3 regions of the Vibrio nigripulchritudo genome follow, and region 1 is predicted to be linked to each of the others. Evidence: riboswitches for the same ligand, from Rfam matches in the RefSeq annotation. Region 1 holds a riboswitch; each other region holds the start of a gene.

Evidence for each region. Region 1 has a riboswitch for cyclic di-GMP ahead of QMG91_RS06750 (TfoX/Sxy family DNA transformation protein). Riboswitches for the same ligand answer to the same signal wherever they lie in the genome.
Region 2: linked by a shared signal. The riboswitch ahead of QMG91_RS14110 (hypothetical protein) and the one ahead of QMG91_RS06750 (TfoX/Sxy family DNA transformation protein) in region 1 are both predicted to bind cyclic di-GMP.
Region 3: linked by a shared signal. The riboswitch ahead of QMG91_RS14120 (hypothetical protein) and the one ahead of QMG91_RS06750 (TfoX/Sxy family DNA transformation protein) in region 1 are both predicted to bind cyclic di-GMP.

What each region holds. Positions count from the first base shown of each region.
Region 1 covers NZ_AP027049.1:1,425,204-1,427,473, reverse strand. Annotated here, with positions in the region: gene purR (HTH-type transcriptional repressor PurR) at 1-934, shown strand, start outside; cyclic di-GMP riboswitch class I at 1,096-1,189, shown strand; gene QMG91_RS06750 (TfoX/Sxy family DNA transformation protein) at 1,314-1,904, shown strand; gene QMG91_RS06745 (putative signal transducing protein) at 2,051-2,270, shown strand, end outside.
Region 2 covers NZ_AP027049.1:3,078,219-3,080,488, reverse strand. Annotated here, with positions in the region: gene QMG91_RS14110 (hypothetical protein) at 1-1,178, opposite strand, end outside; cyclic di-GMP riboswitch class I at 1,234-1,326, opposite strand; gene QMG91_RS14105 (HAD family hydrolase) at 1,730-2,270, shown strand, end outside.
Region 3 covers NZ_AP027049.1:3,081,870-3,084,139, forward strand. Annotated here, with positions in the region: gene QMG91_RS14115 (hypothetical protein) at 1-790, shown strand, start outside; cyclic di-GMP riboswitch class I at 959-1,037, shown strand; gene QMG91_RS14120 (hypothetical protein) at 1,157-2,270, shown strand, end outside.

The DNA.
Region 1 (2,270 bases):
AACTCGCTTTGTCGCTGAAGCCACACAAGAAAAAGTAAAAAAAGCAGTCGATGAACTGAACTACGCACCAAGTGCAGTAGCGCGAAGCCTAAAATGCAATACCACACGAACGATAGGAATGTTGGTTACACAATCAAGCAACCCGTTTTTTGCCGAGGTTGTTGATGGTGTAGAAAGCTACTGTTACCGACAAGGCTACACACTCATTTTATGTAACACTGGTGGTATCTACGAAAAGCAACGCGACTACATCCGTATGCTGGCAGAAAAACGCGTCGATGGCATCTTAGTCATGTGTTCTGATCTGACTGAAGATCTTCGCGAAATGCTGGATGCACATGCCTCTATTCCTAAGGTCATCATGGACTGGGGTCCTGAAAGTTCTCAGGCTGATAAGATTATTGATAACTCCGAAGAAGGGGGCTATCTGGCAACCAAGTATTTGCTCGAAAATGGTCACACTGACATTGCTTGTTTAACTGGTCACGAAGAAAAGGTGGCGTGTATCGAGCGTGTTGAAGGTTACAAACGCGCACTGAATGAATTTGGCGTGGAGTTCAACCAAGAACGAATTCTTGTGGGTAACTTTGAGTGTGACACAGCCGTTATCGCAGCAGACAAGATCCTAGCAATGGACAAACGCCCAACTGCTGTGTTCTGTTTTAACGACCTTATGGCACTAGGTGTGATTAGCCGTTTGCAGGAGAATGGTTTGCGTGTTCCTGATGACATATCAATCATCGGTTACGACAACATTGAACTGTCTGGGTATTTCTCCCCTCCCCTGACTACCGTTCACCAGCCAAAACGTCGTGTCGGGAAAACCGCATTTGAAATCTTACTTCAGCGAATCAAAGACAAAGAGCATGATAAGAGAATCTTCGAAATGCATCCGGAGATCATAGAGCGAAGTTCTGTTAAAAAGTTAAATTGATTTAGTTAATTCTAATAAAGCCTGGTTATAATCCAGGCTTTTTGCGTTTTTGGTCAAATAAGAAACAATATTTATATCTATGCATTTATTTTTTGGATTAAGATCACACTAGAGGCATCTCGATGTGATTCTTGTTCAATTTTTTCTCTATGATTTTACTGTCACGCACAGGGCAAACCATTTGAAAAAGTGGGACGCAAAGCTTCCGGCCTAAATGGATGTATAAAAAATCCAAATGGTAGCGGGGTTGCCGATGGCAAATATGCATACTTCTTTTCCAGAGTTAACCGAACTCTGACATCTGGCTGCATCACTTTGCTATTTTTTCTCGGACCTGAACTTAGTAGTGGCATAACTTCTTTAGCCGAGACAGTACAGCATGGATAAACCAATACTTAAAAACTCATTGAAGCTATTTGAACCATTAGGGACGATTAAATCACGTTCAATGTTTGGTGGTTTTGGCATTTTTGCCGACGACACTATGTTCGCCTTAGTAGTTCAAAACACGTTACATATCAGAGCTGACTCAAAAAGTGCTCAAAAGTTCGAGCAACAAGGTCTAAAGCCTTACGTTTACAAAAAGCGTGGATTCCCGGTCGTCACCAAGTATTTTGCCCTCCCAGAAATCAGCTGGGAAAATACTGACGACATCATCGAAAAAGCATCGCAAGCACTCAAAGTTGCGAGAACTGAAAAGCAGAAGCAAGCCGAGACTAAACCCACTCGCCTTAAAGATCTGCCAAACCTGCGTTTGGGCACTGAACGAATGCTTAAAAAAGCAGGTATATCCTCTGTTCAAGAATTGCAGGATTATGGTTCAGTAGAAGCTTATAAAGCCATCAAGCAAACACATTCTAGTGATGTGGGGCTTGAGCTTCTATGGGCACTTGAAGGTGCTATCAAAGGAACTCATTGGTCTGTCATTCCTCAAGACAGGCGAGATGAATTGATGAAGCGTCTGAGCTAAGTAACCTTTGTAAAAAAGCCTCCTCTCGGAGGCTTTTTTATTGCTGCAATTCACAGTTTGGTGCAGAGCAACAAACCACACTCTCTAGACTCCTGTCATACTTAATATAACTCCAGGTCATTCGACCAAACCAAATAGGAATCATTATGAAGTTGTACTCTGCCTCGCTGCCTACAGAAGCCCACATTGTTTGCGAATTGCTAAAAGCGCAAGGGGTAGATGTGGAAGTACGAGGAGAAGGTTTGTTTGGTCTACAGGGTGAGTTGCCTTTTGGTTCCGATACAGAACCCTATATCTGGTTATTAAACGAATACCAGTACGACAAGGCAAAAACCATAGTCGATGCTTATCTAAACCAATCGGAGA
Region 2 (2,270 bases), 1.7 Mb from region 1:
TTGCCGTAAATAGGACAGCCAGAAAATTGACCATTGTTCGCCAATCTCAAGGTTGAGATTCCAGCCTTACCAACACTGTAGTAGTTTTTCGCGTGGAACAGGTTGTTTGGATCGTAACGCCATGGCTCACTTTCGATTCGGTAACCTTCTCTGTTGACCTTGAAGTTGCCAAGCGTTTCATCAATTTCAAGATTACAGCTCAGGATGCTAGGCGTTTCTTCGCCACCAGAAGTCAGACACTTTTTCAAACCGCCACTGTTTGGTGGGAAGAAAAGTTCACATGTTTCTTTGAACGGATTTTCTTCGGTAACCTCGGTCTGGATTTCGTTAATCAAAAGACCGTAGGAATCTGGGTGACCGCTGTCTGCCAGAGCAACAGGCGTGTAGAAGCGGTTAGCCGTAAAGCTGATGGTTGCAACATTAAATCCGTCTTCCTGGTTTGCATCACTGACTGATGGGTTAGCAGGTAAGCGGACACGTTGCCCAGTAAACGCAATATCACCAAGACCTTCCAACGAAGCTTCTTCCAGCGCACCACGAACCCAGACGTTCATGTTGCGATAAGCTTGGTTTGCGTTGATACCAAAGCGACTGTAGTTGTAGTTACGCTTGTGGTATTTGATGGTCAATGTGTATTTGGAACCTGGAGTTGTTGGTACAAAAGTGCGCATATTCACAGTTGAAGATTTCTGCGGATATGAAAGTGGGTAAACAACGCCATTTACGGTAATTTTTGGATTGTTGCGATTACAGTGATAAATGTCAGAATCCATCTCTGCTACGTAACCACCAACGGAAGGGGCGCCATAGTTGTAAGTACGCTGAGTACCAACTTCTACTCGTGCTTCACATTGCTCATCAATAAGTTCGCGAAGCTTCTGAACGCCAATTTCTTTTCTTAATTTGTTAAATGCGGGCTTACCAAGCATTCGACGCATGGTGTTCCAGGTCCAACGCACTTCAAACAGAAGTTCGTCGCTGGCATTGGTGTAAGCCGCTTTATCTGAAGGAGTGAGGCTAGGCTCACCTGGTGTAAATGTGATAGTACCCCAAGAACCACGATCAGTTTGATCAGCGAAGCCGCTAAAGTTTTGAGTGTACGTTTCCCCGGATACTGCAAACGCAGATACTGTAGTTAAAGCCAGCGTAGTGGCTGTAAAAAGAACTCGTCTAGTCATCACGCTCGTTCCTTGTCTGTTTATTTTAGTGGTGTTGATTTGCTTCAACATCTGCTCTTGTAATGCAGCCTGCCAATAATCCTCTCCAAAAATCAGTGGCACTGTCATTTTGCGTCCCTGCTTTTAAGCAAGTTTGCCTTTTGAGCGTTGAGCAAAAAATAAGCTAACCAGACAAGATCTCCTACATGATAAAAGTGTTAATTGATGAGTTCGCACTCAGTCCAATAGGATGGTTTTTTGGTACTTTACTACGAAGTATTAACTAGGTAATAAAAGTGTCATATATATCTATCTAATTTCCTTGATAAATATTGGGGGAAATATCGGCGGTATCAATTATGAAGTCATTGCAAGCATTACATACTTTTCTTGAACTAAGATTACGTTTACTGGTCAAAAAGTGCCTATTTTTTGTGATCTGCTGCCAAGGAATGGTCGATTTTCGCGTTCTTGATTCATATAAAGACCGTAAATTGAGCAGAATAATTCGCTGAATATTCTAACTTGAAGTAACTTGAAATGAGTTATTGCCATGAAGCAGGGAGTCATCATTGAAACAGCCCAGTTACTGGAAAGAAAACACCGCATTTCCTCAATGTTTAAGCACATTAAATAAATGGACCGATCCAAAGTCCCCTCTTTATTTACCAGTCGAGGAGCGAATTGCTGTGTTTGACCTTGACGGCACGATGTGGTGTGAAAAGCCTTACTTCGCGGAGCTCTTTTTCGTGATAGATAAACTAAAGGAAGCCATAGAGACTGAATTGGATGAGCCGGATAAACAGGTTCTCACTGATGCGGTTGACCGTGCACAGCGCCAGTTTGCGGGTTCAGGGAAAATGTTGTTGGATGCCTTTAACCTTGCTTACCCCGATAGTACCAGCACAGAGATTGAGCAGATGTGCGGGGAGTGGTTGGACACAGCGTTACATACAGAACATGGTCATTCTTATCTGGATATGATTTATCTGCCCGTCAAAGAGTGGATTGATGCACTGCATCAAAACCAATTTGCCTGCTACGTTTGTACAGGCAGCTCTGAAGAATTTGTCAGACCATGGGTTGAAGCGGTGTTTGGGATTCCGGCAGATC
Region 3 (2,270 bases), 1.7 Mb from region 1:
TCGTGTTAGCTTGCCAGCCGCTCCGTCTGCACATCGCGACAGCCACGGTTTCTACGTTGCACGCATCAAATTCAAAGCGGACCGTTTCCACACTGCCGTTGCTCTAGCGGATAAAGGTCTGCCTGATTCTTACGGTATTCTGGTGAACAAAGTACGTACTCACGTCACAAAAGTGAACCCGAACAAAGAACAGTGTGAACTGCTATTCCCAGCTGGCAGCCCAGAGTTGCTTAACTGTCTGAACGGTGGTGAGCCTGCGCCAGAAGAAATCAGCTGTAACCTTGAAGTGGATGAGTCACTAGGCAACGTTGTGGTTGATAATGCTGGTTTCCGTCTGACTGCTGAACCTTGGCGCTACGACCCTGCCAACATTCTTCATCATAAGAATTTCTACGGTGTTGGTCGTGAAGGTATCATCACATTCAAGCTAGCGAATAACGGTAAGTTTGCAGGTTGTCCGATCAAAGACAAGCGTCTGACTCTGGATGAGTACACAGCAAACAACTGGGATTACGAGCGTTACGCAGAGCAAGGTCTGATCAAAGTGAAACTGTCTTGTGTTGAGAATGGTATCCGCGCAAGCCGTTGGGAAGTGGTTGAAACCGAACTGGAAAACAACTACCTGATCACTAACAAGAAGATCGACAAACTGTTTAACGACTCAGCTTACGACAACTGTCTACTGACAGAAGTACGCTTTGTTGACCGTACTCACCTGATTCCTTCATCTCAGGCGGGATACGATGCAAACAGCGACGGTTTCGACATTCGTGCAATGAAGATCAACTAATCCTGTTTTAAAAAACAACTGCCTAAAGCGCCACTGGAATTCCAGTGGCGTTTTTTATTGGGTCTTACCTAAGCGACGACATATTTCTTATTAAGGAGAACGACTCTACGACTTTAAGACACCGAGTATATTAGCGATTTTTCTGATTTTAGGTGCGCTAACCTGACTTCGCTCTAAGGGCAAACTGGCTGTAAAGTCAGGGCGCAAAATGACAGTGCCTGATGGCAGTGGTCGCTGAGTTTAAGTTATTCAGCTGTGTTGATTTTTCACAATAAGTCGCGTTAACGCTCAATGGAAACATCAACAGTCCAATCAGGCAGGCTGCATTGCTGAGTGTTTTCAGTTTGAAACACAAGGAATAGAGTCATGATAAAAAAAACATTGGTCAGCTTAGGATTGGTCTCTTCCGTCTTAGCTTTACCAGTCACCGCAGATACATTAGATAAATACACCCAGCTGTTTAATACCTACCATAACCAGCTAGAGCACGGAACCTGGGGGTTGGTCGACTTCACGCCATCGGGTCCTCAGCTTACGCCCGATAACCCTGCTGCATACACATCGGGTCGGACATTGTTGTTTGAACCACGCTGGACAAAGCGCACCATGCGTCATGTACTTGGTCAGTCGGAATACCAGTATCTGGAAAGCACCATCGGGGAAGAAGAGGTACGCAGAAGGATAAACAATCACTGTGAAGCTCAGCTAGAAGTAGGAAGATCGAAAACCTATGGTCAGCAATACAAAGGCGGCGGCTTTCTGGCAGAGCTGGATTCAGACACCAGTCACTGCCCTCAAAACCGTAGGCTCAACGTAGGTGGCACCTACTACCCACTGGACTTCAGCAACAACCAATCTGCGGTGAACATCCGCACCTTTGTGCCAACCGTACCGGGGGCAAAATATCGTCTGGTGTTCAAATACCAACGCCGCGCTTACACGCCGACTTCTCAGGCTAACAATTATCACCGAGATCTGGTCACTCACCTTAACGCAAACATCACCAGTGCTAAAGTCAATGATCACGGTGGTGTCGGAGTAAGCGGCCACCGTTTGCAGTTCCCTATTCAGCTTAACGATTCCAACCTGATAAAAGGCTTTAACAAAGCCGTGGTTCATTTCACCGCAGATCGTTTTTACACACCGCTGGTCTTTCGTGACAAAGGGTTGCCAGACTCTTACGGCATGCTGCTAAAAGACGTCAAAGTGTTCCTGACAGAGCAAAACCCAAACAAACAGCAGTGTGAGCTTCTCTACCCACCGGGCAGCGCAGCTTTGCAAGATTGTCTGAATGGAGGCTCCACTGGTGTACCTTCAGAGATCAGCTGTAACCTGAACATTGATTCTCAATTGGGTAACTTTGTGGTTAATGAAGCGGGTGAGCGCATTGCCAGCGAACCTTGGCGTTATGACCCACAGAATGTTCTCAGCACTTCGGATTTCTATTCCGTAGGGAAAGGGGGCGTATCAACATTCAATA